3 regions of the Pantoea sp. GABEPS69 genome follow, and region 2 is predicted to be linked to each of the others. Evidence: predicted binding sites of a transcription regulator. Region 2 holds the regulator's gene; each other region holds the start of a gene.
What was found. Region 2 encodes CRP, which controls carbon source genes, mostly activating them, when cyclic AMP is high. Its sites were predicted from a motif close to ATGTGANNNNNNTCACAT; they were not measured.
Positions count from the first base shown of each region.

Region 1: PVE98_RS10400 (6-phosphofructokinase) is a predicted target of CRP. The motif match lies at 1,276-1,293, and genes of this name have one in related genera.
Region 3: rbsD (D-ribose pyranase) is a predicted target of CRP. The motif match lies at 2,171-2,188, and genes of this name have one in related genera.

Region 1 is NZ_CP118618.1:2,109,024-2,113,238, forward strand. It holds gene PVE98_RS10395 (PTS sugar transporter subunit IIB) at 1-150, opposite strand, end outside; gene PVE98_RS10400 (6-phosphofructokinase) at 161-1,141, opposite strand; gene PVE98_RS10405 (YceI family protein) at 1,599-2,183, opposite strand; gene pqqF (pyrroloquinoline quinone biosynthesis protein PqqF) at 2,300-4,215, opposite strand, start outside.
Region 2 is NZ_CP118618.1:305,906-310,120, reverse strand. It holds gene PVE98_RS01400 (hydrolase) at 1-775, shown strand, start outside; gene PVE98_RS01395 (YheU family protein) at 772-990, shown strand; gene PVE98_RS01390 (phosphoribulokinase) at 1,052-1,921, shown strand; gene PVE98_RS01385 (OsmC family protein) at 1,952-2,356, opposite strand; gene crp (cAMP-activated global transcriptional regulator CRP) at 2,657-3,289, shown strand; gene PVE98_RS01375 (YccS/YhfK family putative transporter) at 3,348-4,215, shown strand, end outside.
Region 3 is NZ_CP118618.1:4,042,395-4,046,609, reverse strand. It holds gene qseC (quorum sensing histidine kinase QseC) at 1-879, opposite strand, end outside; gene qseB (quorum sensing response regulator transcription factor QseB) at 876-1,538, opposite strand; gene PVE98_RS19565 (YgiW/YdeI family stress tolerance OB fold protein) at 1,701-2,096, shown strand; gene rbsD (D-ribose pyranase) at 2,267-2,686, shown strand; gene rbsA (ribose ABC transporter ATP-binding protein RbsA) at 2,694-4,202, shown strand; gene rbsC (ribose ABC transporter permease) at 4,199-4,215, shown strand, end outside.

The DNA of each region.
Region 1 (4,215 bases), 1.8 Mb from region 2:
AATGTCAGATTTAAACGCATTGGCTTCTGATATGGTGGTGTGATCGATATCAGCCTCAATTTCCAGCTTTTTTAATACCGCCCTGGCGCTCATTTCAATGGCGAAACTGGACCCCAGTCCGCAGCCGCAGACACATAAAATTTTAAGCATGGCAATTTCCTCAGACTATATTGAGTTGTTTAGCGAGTTTGTAATAATGCCCTTCTGTATCGACAAGACGTTTTTTCATGCTTACTAAATCAATCGGAATAGGTTTATTGCTGCCGTTTATAATGACGGCTTTATTCCGCATGCCCGACTGAATACAACGCACCACTTCAGCCGCCATAATGGCGCCTTGATAAATCTCTTCGCAGGTAGGATCGCCGTTGCGCAAGCCGTAACCAATAATTGTTTTACGAATGCGCACCCCTGTCAGCGGCTCCAGCTGTTTAATTAGCGTATCGATCGCCCCCTGAAAGCCAGGAGAATATTCGCGCGTGTAGCCCTCCGAGCAGAGAATGACCACGCTGTTCTGCTTTTCCAGACGCGCCCGGATACGCTCAGCCAGCTGCGCCACCGGGATCTGGCATTCAGGGATGAGCGCAAAGTCGGCGTTGCTTTTAATCGCCGACTGCAGCGTCAGTTCGCCGCAAAAACCGCCGAGCAGCTCCGCCATGAAAACGCGTCCTGCCAGCGCCCGACCGGTATTACGCAGCTTCGCCACCTCTTTTAAAACCTGCTCGCAGGCGGTGGAGAAGCCGATGGTGTAATCGCTGCCGAACACATCATTATCGATAGTCATGCCGACGCCGAAGCAATTAACGCCGAATTCGCTCAGCGTATGCAGGAATTGCAGCGAGCCATCGCCGCCCGCCATAATCAATACCTCCACGCGCAGCGTTTTAAGCTGCCTGGCTATTTGCTCATATTCGCCGCGAATTAATTTTTTTTCGGTTCTGCCAGACTGCATGAGCGGAATGGGCGCTATCGAATAATCGACCAAATCACGCCAGCTTATCTCCTGATAGCGATTACCAAGCAGGCCGGGAATGCCACCGTTAAATAACACCATCTCCGCCTGCGCCAGTCGCGCCACCTGGAAGATAAAATTATTTATGCCGGCGACATCGCCCCCGCTTATCACTATGCCAATTCTCATTATCACAACCTCATAGGGTTTTCGCTCTGAGGTTATTGTTCCTGGGCGGGCTGTTTATATTTGCAATAGACATCACAAAATTCACAGAGGCAGAACCGCCAGGCAGCTTGACACCCTTTATTCAAGGCGGTTATTTGAGAGGCAAGTCACATTATTTTAGAAGGCGGCAAAAGGAATTTACGCTGAATATTCATTGGCTTGACGTAAAAAGATCGGCAACTGCATAACCCATTATGCGCAACAGACTGGCGAAGGATTTCCATAATGCGAAATTGTGATTTCTGCCTCATTTTTACCCTGGTCATGCTTATTTCACCGCTAAAGCGTTACGCATCGCGATCGTTTTCAGCGCAGGGTAATGCGTTTTAGCGTTAGTAGAGAGAGAAGATGAGGGGAAATATAAGAAGGTTGAAGACGGAAAATAACCTCTCTCTGTTCACAAGAGAGAGGTTTAAAATTACTTCGCGTAGGCTTCGGTAGAAATGCTCAGCGTCACGTCGTCGCCGACCGCTGGGACATATTTATCCAGCTTAAAGTCAGAACGCTTAATAGTGCCGGTGGCGTCAAAGCCGATCGCCTGTTTCTTCACCATCGGATGCTCGCCCTGTTTGTTCAGCGTGGCGTGCAGCGTCACCGGTTTGGTGATGCCTTTCAGCGTCAGGTTGCCTTCCACGTCGAATTTGTTATCGCCCTTCGCGGTCACTTTGGTGCTGTGGAAAGTCGCTGTCGGATATTTCGCGGTATCGAAATACTCCGCGCCCTTGAACTCTTTGGTCAGCGCAGGAACATGACTGTCGATGCTGGTTATCGGCAGGGTCACGTTAACGCGCGAAGCGGCTGGATTTTCACTGTCAAACACCAGCGTGCCTTTCGCGTCCGGGATATCCGCGGTGGGATGGGAAAAGCCGAAGTGAGTCCAGGTAACGATAACTGACGTGTGCTCCGGGTTCAGCTCATACTGCTGAGCGGTCGCCTGAGAAAGCGGGACATAGAGTGCGGTGGCGGCCAGCAGCGGCAGCGCGAGACGTTTGATATTTTTCACTTTAGGTTCCTTTTAAAACAGCCGAATCCATTTGAGTGTCCCCTAAACACCCCCGCAGATATAGTGAAGAGTTTTGGACTTAATTTTCAAATAAATTCAGCAATATCCTGGCGTGATTATTGCAAATCGGCGTGACGCGATGCCACGACGACGCCGCGCTGCCAGCGGCGGAGAAGCTGCGCCTGCGCCTGACGCAGCTGCGCCGGCGTCAGCGCGGCAAGCGACGCCCTGTCGAGATCGCGTAGTCCGTCCTCCTGACGCAGCCCAAGCAGCAGCGCCGCCGTCGCGTCGGGCGCGGCGTCAAGCCGGGCGCACAGGCGCGCGCGCAACGCGTCCAGCGCGGCATCATCATCGGGGATTTGCAACTGCTGCAGGAAAAGGCGGCACGCTTCCAGCAGCGCGGCGGGCGCAACGTCCGGCGACTGCAGGACGAACAGCACGCCGTCGCGATCGACGCAGCGGTGATAGCGGCAGCTAACGACGTAGCCGATCTGCCGCTCGACGCGCAGGCGCTGGAAAAAGCGCGGCTCCATCAGCAGCGCCAGCGCGCGCAGCGCCGCCAGCGAGATCGCAGGCGGACAAGGCAAAAAGAGCAGCAGCGCGCCGTCGCGGCTCTGATGCGCCACCGTCAGCCGGTTGCCCTGCTCTGGCTCTGCGAAATCGTTTTGGGCCACGGCTACCAGCGGCGCCAGCCATCGCGCGATAACGGCATGCTGCTGCGGCGAACCGCCGTAGAGCGCCGCGCGCCAGCCGCGCGCCGATATAGACGCGGCAACCGCCTGCGGCAGCCGACGCAGCAGTTCGCGGATCGCCACATCATCCGACGGCGGCTCGCCTTGCGGGCTTTCGTCGACGCGTAACGCGTCCGGCAGCGACGCCAGCCAGGCCTCGCCGCCCGGCGGCAGCTGCGCCTCCAGCAGCCAGACGCCCTGACTCTCCCGCCAGCTTGCCGCGCCGCCCTGATGACGCAGCAGCGCGAAAAGCGGGCGCAGGCGACGGTCGATAGCCGCCGCCTGCGTGAGAGTAAGCGTGGTGAAAAAAGGCGGGCGCAGCATCAGGGTGGCTGGCTGCTCGCCGGGCGCCAGGTGCAGCAGCGGCGCGGACGCCGCGGGCGGCGTCAGGTAGGCAAGCGGCTGCGCCAGCGGGTAAAAGCGCAGAGTCGGCAGCGGCTCGTCAAGGCGCGCGGGCGTCCAGGAGTGGAGATCCAGGCTAAACCCCTGCGTCTCAGTCACCGTGCCCTGCACGTCGACCGCGCTCCACAGCCGCGCCTGCGGCGCCTCTGCAAGCTGGTGCAGCAGCGGCGTAAAACCGGCTGTCTCTGCGGGCGGCGGGAATCCAAACGCCCGCTCGCGCAGCTGATCGAGCGGCGTCAGCGCGTTAAAGCGGCGCTGCGCCAGGCGCAGGTAGTGACGCTGCTGCTCCGGTGAGGCCTGCGCCAGCGCGCGCAGCGCCTGGGGATACCAAGCGCAGATGGCGTCGGGCCGGTCCGTTTCAACCTGCAGCGCCAGCCAGCCGCCTGCGCTGTCAAGATTCAGCCAGGCAAACTCCAGCCGCTGCGCCCAGCCGCGCTGGCGCAGGCTGTGCATCGCGCCGCCCGGCGCCTCGTCCTGTAGAAACTCGCGGATTAAAGTGACGTTGTCACGAATAGCGGTTATATCGCCCTGTAGCGCGGCGGCGATCCACAGCTCTCCCGCGCCCTGCGTCTTCAGCGCGATATCCGCATCCGCAGCGAAACACATTGCTGTGGCCCGCGGCTCACCTTCGCCAGAAGGCAAGGATTCGCCAAAGGCGTGTGCGATCTGCGCCAGCGCCTCCAGCGGCTGCGGCCCCTGCAGCCACAGCTGCATCTGGCCCGCCTGAAAGAACCGCTGATGGAACTGATGCAGCGCCTGCTTAAGCGCGCCGATGTCGTCGCCGAAGGCGTCGCGGCTGCCGATATGAAAACGCTGAAAAACGGCGCGCGCGCTGACGCGCGTATTGAGCGCTGCTTCCCGTCTGGAGGGCGTATGCTGCTGGATCAGCCGATATTCGG
Region 2 (4,215 bases):
TCTGGAGGGCAACTTCCACAGTCCTTACGCTCACGGGCTGATGCACGCCTGCCAGCGTCAGGGCTGGCTTGGCGTGGTGATGCACTTTCGCGGCTGCGGCGGCGAGCCGAATCGCCTGCATCGCATCTATCACTCCGGCGAAACCGAAGACGCCGCCTTTTTTCTGCGCTGGCTGAAAACGCGCTGGGGCGATGTGCCGACCGCTGCGGTCGGCGTCTCGCTCGGCGGCAATATGCTGGGCTGCCTGCTTGGCAGACTGGGCGACGCCGCGCCGCTCGACGCCGGCGTGATCGTCTCGGCGCCGCTGCTGCTGGAGCCGTGCAGCCTGAAGCTGGAACAGGGCTTTTCGCGCTTCTATCAGCGCTATCTGCTCGACCAGCTGAAAAAGAACGCCGAGCGCAAGCTCCGCGCCTGGCCGGGGACGCTGCCGGTGGATCTGCCGCAGCTCATGGCGCTGCGTCGCCTGCGCGACTTCGACGACGCCATTACCGCCCGCGCCCACGGCTTTCTTGATGCGGGCGACTACTACCGTCGCGCCAGCGCCATGCCGCTGCTGAAAAATGTGCGTAAGCCCTTGCTGATCATTCACGCGAAAGACGATCCTTTTATGACTGACGAGGTGATCCCGCAGCCGGATCGGCTCTCAGCCAGTACCACCTATCAACTCACGCCACATGGCGGACACGTTGGCTTTGTCGGCGGCACGCTGCGTCAACCGCAGATGTGGCTCGAGCAGCGTGTGCCGCAGTGGCTTACACAGTGGCTCTCATCATGATTATTCCCTGGCAACAGCTCGATCCCGACACCCTTACCAACTTGATCGAAGCCTTTGTGCTGCGTGAAGGCACCGACTATGGCGAGCAGGAGCGCAGCCTGGCGCAAAAGGTGGCCGACGTGCGCCGCCAGCTGGAGCGCGGCGACGTGGTGCTGGTCTGGTCGGAACTGCATGAAACCATCAATATCATGCCGCGCAGCGAATTCCGCGGCTGATGCGTCGAGGCGCTTTTCGTGTTAACAATGCTCATCGCCCGACTTCACAGGGAGCTTTTCCATGTCAGCACGACACCCGATTATTGCGGTAACCGGCTCCAGCGGCGCCGGCACCACCACCACCAGCCTGGCGTTTCGTAAAATTTTCCAGCAGCTCAATCTGCACGCCGCCGAGCTGGAGGGCGACAGCTTCCACCGCTATACGCGGCCGGAAATGGATATGGCTATCCGCAAGGCGCGCGATTTAGGGCGCCACGTTAGCTATTTCGGCCCGGAAGCCAACGACTTCGGCCTGCTGGAGCAGACCTTTATCGACTACGGCAATGCGGGCAAAGGCCAGTCGCGCAAATATCTGCACACCTACGACGAAGCGGTGCCCTGGAACCAGGTGCCGGGCACGTTTACGCCGTGGCAGCCGCTGCCGGAGAATACCGACGTGCTGTTTTACGAAGGGCTGCACGGCGGCGTCGTCACGCAGCAGCATAACGTGGCGGAAAAAGTCGATCTGCTGGTGGGCGTGGTGCCGATCGTCAACCTGGAGTGGATCCAGAAGCTGGTGCGCGACACCGGCGAGCGCGGCCACTCGCGCGAGGCGGTGATGGACTCGGTGGTGCGCTCAATGGAGGATTACATCAACTTCATTACGCCGCAGTTTTCACGCACCCACATTAACTTCCAGCGCGTCCCGACCGTCGATACCTCGAACCCGTTCGCCGCGCGCGAAATTCCGTCGCTGGACGAGAGCTTCGTGGTAATTCACTTTCGCGGGCTGGAGCATATCGACTTTCCCTATCTGCTGGCGATGCTGCAGGGCTCATTTATTTCGCATATCAATACGCTGGTGGTGCCGGGCGGCAAGATGGGGCTGGCGATGGAGCTGATTATGGCGCCGCTGGTGCAGCGGCTGATGGAAGGCAAACAGATCGCCTGACCAGGACTGGTCAGGCGCGGGTGCGCTTTTTTACAGCGCGACCACTTCATAGCTGTGGGTCATCTCTACGCCTTTGCCCAGCATTAACGCCACCGAACAGTATTTCTCCGCCGAGAGATCCACCGCGCGCGCCACCGCTTTATCGCTCAGCGCCTTGCCGGTCACCACAAAATGCAGATTGATATGGGTAAACAGGCGCGGCGCCTCTTCGCGACGCTCCGAGGTCAGTTTCACCTCGCAGTCCACCACATCGTTGCGGCCTTTTTGCAAAATAGAGACCACGTCGATGGCGCTACAGCCGCCCGCGGCCATCAGCACCATCTCCATTGGACTGGGCGCTTTATCACCGGAGTTACCGTCCATCAGGATCTGATGTCCCGACGCCGACTCGCCGAGAAAGGTTAATCTTTCGACCCACTTCACTCTTGCCTGCATGTTTCCACCTCGAGAATAGCCTGTTTGCCGCCAGAGTACGCGTTCACCTGGCAAACAGCAATCCAGAGTAATCCCCCCTTTGCTGAAGCGAGACAACAGAAGACAGTCGGCAAAAGCTGTGCTACAAACAGTGCTGAAAATAGTTCGTTCTGTTAGGGACGAAGACGGGACACATCAAGCGCCTGGCGCAAAATAAGGCCCGAATAATCTCCTTTAGGGGAAACGCTTGAAGCTTTCATCGCCTGGCAGGGATTAATCCCCCCGCGTTTTGGGCACGATTACAACAGAGGATAATAGCGAATGGTTCTCGGCAAACCGCAAACAGACCCTACACTCGAATGGTTCCTGTCCCATTGCCATATTCACAAATATCCATCCAAAAGTACGCTGATTCATCAGGGTGAGAAGGCTGAAACCCTCTACTACATCGTGAAAGGTTCCGTGGCGGTGCTGATCAAAGATGAAGAGGGCAAAGAGATGATCCTCTCTTACCTGAATCAGGGTGATTTTATCGGCGAGCTTGGCCTGTTTGAAGAAGGTCAGGAGCGCAGCGCCTGGGTACGCGCGAAAACCGCGTGCGAAGTAGCGGAAATTTCCTACAAGAAATTCCGTCAGCTTATCCAGGTGAATCCGGATATTTTAATGCGTCTCTCTTCGCAGATGGCGCGCCGTCTGCAGGTTACATCGGAAAAAGTGGGCAATTTAGCTTTCCTCGACGTGACCGGACGTATTGCACAAACCCTGCTTAACCTGGCGAAGCAGCCAGACGCCATGACGCATCCCGACGGCATGCAAATCAAAATTACTCGTCAGGAAATTGGCCAAATCGTTGGTTGCTCGCGCGAAACCGTGGGCCGCATTTTGAAAATGTTGGAAGACCAGAATCTGATTTCCGCACACGGCAAAACCATTGTCGTTTACGGCACCCGCTGATTTCCTCTCACTCACGGCGTGATGTCACCGTCACGCCGTTACTGCTTTTAGTGAAGTGATGTGGCGTCGAATCATCTATCACCCCGAAGTTAACTATGCCCTGCGGCAGACGCTGGTGCTCTGCATTCCGGTGGCGCTCGGCTGGCTGTTCGGCGATCTGCAAAAAGGCCTGCTCTTCTCTCTGGTTCCCGCCTGCTGCAACGTCGCGGGTCTGGATACGCCCCATAAGCGCTTCTTCAAACGTCTCATCGTCGGCGGCTCGCTGTTCGCGCTCGGCAGCTTTCTGATCCAGCTATTAACCCTGAAAGGGGTGCCGCTGCCTGCCGTGCTCTTCGCCCTGCCGCTGCTGCTGGGCGTCACCGGCGAAATCAGCCCGCTGCACGGCCGCCTGCTCTCCGGCACGCTGGTGGCGGCCATCTTTACCCTGAGCCTGATCGGCCGCATGCCGATCTATGTGCCGCCGCTGCTCTATATCGGCGGCACGCTCTGGTACGGACTCTTCAACTGGTTCTGGTTCTGGCTGTGGAAAGAGCAGCCGATGCGCGAAACCCTGAGCCTGATCTACCGCGAGCTGGCGGACTACTGCGACGCGAAATATACCCTGCTGACCCAGCTTACCGACCCGGAAAAGGCGCTGCCGCCGCTGCTGGCGCGTCAGCAGAAAGCGGTCGATCTGATCAACACCTGCTATCAGCAGATGCATATGCTCTCCGCCAGCCGCGACAACAGCCACAAGCGGCTGACGCGCGCGTTTCAGGTGGCGCTCGACCTGCAGGAGCATATCTCCGTCAGCCTGCATCAGCCGGAAGAGGTGCAGAAGCTGGTGGAGCGCAGCCATGCGGAAGCGGTGATCCGCTGGAACGCCAAAATCATCTCGGCGCGGCTGCGCGCGCTGGCCGACGCCATTCTTTACCATCAGTTGCCGA
Region 3 (4,215 bases), 370 kb from region 2:
GCGCGACAGCGTCAGCAGCTGATCCACCAGCCGCGTGGCGCGCTGAATGCCGGCGTCCAGCTGGCGCAAAGCGTGCTGGCGCATCACCTCGTCGTCAGCGGCAAGCTGCACTACTTCGCTCTGCACGCGCAGCGCCGCCAGCGGACTGCGTAACTCATGGGCGGCGTCGGAGGTAAAGCGGCGCTCGCGCTGCACCATGGCGCTGATGCGGCTGAACAGCCCGTTCAACGCTTCCGTCAGCGGTCTGACCTCCAGCGGCACGCGCCCGGCGTCCAGCGGCCTGTCGTCGTCCGGCGCGCGCTGCGCCAGCAGCTGCGTGATGCGCTTGAGCGGGCGCAGCTCGCGCCACACCAGGCCGAGCAGCAGTAACAGCATTAGCGGCAGCGCGATAAGCCAAGGCAGAATGCTGCTTTGCACCAGCGCTTTCGCCATATCGTCGCGGTATTCCCACTCCTGGCCCACCACGATGCGGTGCTGGCCGTCCGGCGTCGTCAGCCAGACAAACCGCCAGGCGTCGTCGTCGTCGATTAACCGCCCGTCGTGAAATCCCTGCGCCTCGGCGTCGAACGGTAGCATTCTGCCGTTTTCGCCGTCGTTCAACACTGGTCTGCCGTCTCGGGTGAAAATAGCAAAGGCGAGCGCGTCGTCATCCTGATCGCCGCGATGATGGCGCAGCAGCGCCTTGTTTTCGGGCAGGGTGGCGTCAGCGGGTGCGGCGAGGTCAAGCGCCATCAGGCGTTTGGCGAACAGCAGCTGCTGGGTGTCGAAAAGCTCGTTGATGGTGTCGCGTGTTTGTAGCCAGGCGCTCAGGCTGGCGCTGCCCCAGCAGAGGCCGAGCAGCAGCACGAAACCGACGCCAAGCCGGAGAAACAGGCTCATTGCGGCTCTCCCAGCATATAGCCGACGCCGTGCACGGTACGGATAAAGGTCGCGTCGAGCTTTTTACGCAGGTGATGAATATGCACTTCTACCGCGTTGCTGGAGACGTCGGCATCCCAGCTGTAGAGCTTCTCTTCCAGCTGCGCGCGCGTCAGCACGCGGCCTGGATGGCGTAAAAAGAGTTCCAGCAGCGCCAGCTCCCGGCTTTTAAGCGGAACCAGCTCGCCATCGCGCGTCACGCTGTGGCTAGCAGGCTGCATAATGACGTTACCGTGACGCAGCTCCGGCTGCAGCTGGCCGTGGCGACGCCGGATGAGCGCCTGTAGCCGCGCGGCGACTTCCGTCAGGGCGAAGGGTTTGCAGAGATAATCGTCCGCGCCCAGCTGCAAACCCTCCACGCGCTGATCGAGGGCATCGCGCGCGGTCAGGATCAGTACCGGCACGTCTGCGCCCTGCTGTCGCCAGTCGCGCAAAATCTCCAGCCCGTCGCGCTGCGGCAGCGAAAGATCGAGGATCACCGCATCCCAGGGCGCCGCATGCAGCGCGGCGAAACCCTCATCGCCGGAAACAAACCAGTCGACGCTGAAACCTAATTTGCCCAGGCCCGCCTTGATGCCGTCGCCAATCAGCCGGTCATCCTCAATCAGTAAAATGCGCATCTTCCCTCCTTTGTCCGCAAAGGCTTTATACGAAGGAGAACGACGCTTGTACAGGCGATATCGCCACATTTCGCTTATTTTTACCTCTTAAGATCCTGTTAAGAAGTCGCTGTTTTAATAGGAAGCGTACCAAACACACATTCATGGAAACGAGGTGACTATATGAAAAAGCATGCCGCACTTTTAGCTATCCTGGCGCTGACCACTGCGCCGGTCTTTGCCGCGACTCAGGGCGGATTTGTCGATGCGAATGCGCCTGCCGCTCAGGCGAAACAGGGAGGTTTTCAAAACGACCAGAGTAGCGTGGTGACCGTTAAGCAGGCGGAAGAGATGAAAGACGACAGCTGGATCACCGTGCGCGGCCAGCTGGAGAAGCAGATCGGCGACGAGGATTATCTGTTTCGCGACGCCACCGGCACCATGAAAGTTGAGATCGACCACAAGCGCTGGGACGGTTTGACTATTACGCCGAAAGATCGCGTTGAACTGACGGGCGAGCTGGATAAAGATTTCAACAGCATCGAACTTGACGTTAAGCAGGTGCGCAAAGCGCCGTAACGTCTTCCCTGCCGGGCCGCTTCAGCGGCCCTTTTTATCGCCTAAGTCAAATTCGCCTTCGCGCGAGCGAAACGTTTCGATAACGATCACACTTCTCGATTTCCCCCGTTGAGTTACTGCCGCCATTTCATACACTGCCGCTAGCGAAACGTTTCGCTCTGGAGCAGAAAATGAAAAAAGGTCGCCTGTTAAACGCTGAACTCTCTTACGTGATTGCCCGCCTGGGCCATACGGATACGCTGACCATTGCCGATGCCGGTTTGCCGATCCCGGCAGGACCGCAGCGCATCGATCTGGCGCTGACGCCGGGCACGCCCGATTTTATGCAGGTGGTAAAAGCCGTCACGCTGGAGATGCAGGTGGAAAGCGCCCTGATTGCGGAAGAGATTAAGCAGCACAATCCGCAGCTCCATAGCGAGCTTCTCGCCGTGCTCGAAGCCTTGCAACAGCACCAGGGAAACACTATTGCAGTGCGTTACACCAGTCATGAACAGTTCAAACAACAGACTCAACGCAGTCAGGCGGTCATTCGCAGCGGAGAGTGCTCTCCGTTTGCGAATGTCATCCTGAGCGCTGGCGTCACCTTCTGAGGCCGTTATGCAACCCTTATTACAGCTCCAGGGGATTGAGAAATCCTTTCCCGGCGTAAAGGCGTTAAAGAGCGCGTCGCTGGCGGTCTATCCAGGACGCGTGATGGCGCTGGTAGGCGAGAACGGCGCCGGCAAATCCACCATGATGAAGGTGCTGACCGGCATCTACAGCCGCGACGCGGGTTCGCTGCGCTGGCTTGGCGAAGAGACCACCTTCAGCGGCCCGAAAGCGTCGCAGGAAGCGGGTATCGGCATTATTCATCAGGAACTGAACCTCATCCCGCAGCTGACCGTGGCGGAAAATATTTTTCTGGGGCGCGAGTTCGTTAACCGTTTCGGCCGTATCGACTGGAAACGGATGTACGCCGAGGCGGACGCGCTGCTGAAGCGTCTTAACCTGCGTTTCAACAGCCACAAGCTGGTGGGCGATCTTTCAATCGGCGATCAGCAGATGGTGGAGATCGCCAAAGTCCTGAGCTTTAAGTCGCAGGTGATCATTATGGATGAGCCGACCGACGCGCTAACCGATACCGAAACGCTGTCGCTGTTTCGCGTGATCAACGAGCTGAAGGCGCAGGGCTGCGGCATTGTCTATATCTCCCACCGTATGAAAGAGATCTTCGAGATTTGCGACGACGTGACGGTTTTCCGCGACGGCCAGTTTATTGCCGAACGTCCGGTGAAGGAGCTCAGCGAAGAGAGCCTGATCGAGATGATGGTCGGGCGCAAGCTGGAAGATCAATACCCGCGCCTCGACCAGGCGCCGGGAGACGTTCGCCTCAAGGTCGAAAACCTTAGCGGACCGGGCGTGCACGACGTCAGCTTTACGCTGCGCAAAGGCGAGATCCTTGGCGTCTCCGGGCTGATGGGCGCCGGACGCACCGAGCTGATGAAGCTGCTTTACGGCGCCCTGCCGCGCAGCAAAGGCCGCGTCTGGCTCGACGGCCGCGAAGTAGTGACGCGCGCGCCGCAGGATGGCCTGGCCAACGGCATCGTCTATATCTCCGAGGATCGCAAGCGCGACGGGCTGGTGCTGGGCATGTCGGTAAAAGAGAACATGTCGCTGACGGCGCTGCGCTATTTCAGCAACGGCAGCGGCACGCTGAAACATGCCGCCGAGCAGCTGGCGGTGGGCGATTTTATCCGCCTTTTCAATATCAAAACGCCGTCAATGGAACAGGCGATCGGCCTGCTCTCCGGCGGCAATCAGCAGAAAGTGGCCATCGCGCGCGGGCTGATGACGCGTCCCAACGTGCTGATCCTGGACGAACCGACGCGCGGCGTCGACGTCGGGGCGAAGAAAGAGATTTACCAGCTTATCAATCAGTTCAAGGCCGAAGGGCTAAGCATCATTCTCGTCTCATCAGAGATGCCGGAAGTGCTTGGCATGAGCGACCGCATTCTGGTGATGCATGAAGGCCGTTCCGGCGGCGAATTTACCCGCGAGCAGGCGACGCAGGAATCTTTAATGGCGGCAGCCGTAGGCAAGCAACACAGCGAGGATTTAGTTGTATGAGCACCCAAACCTT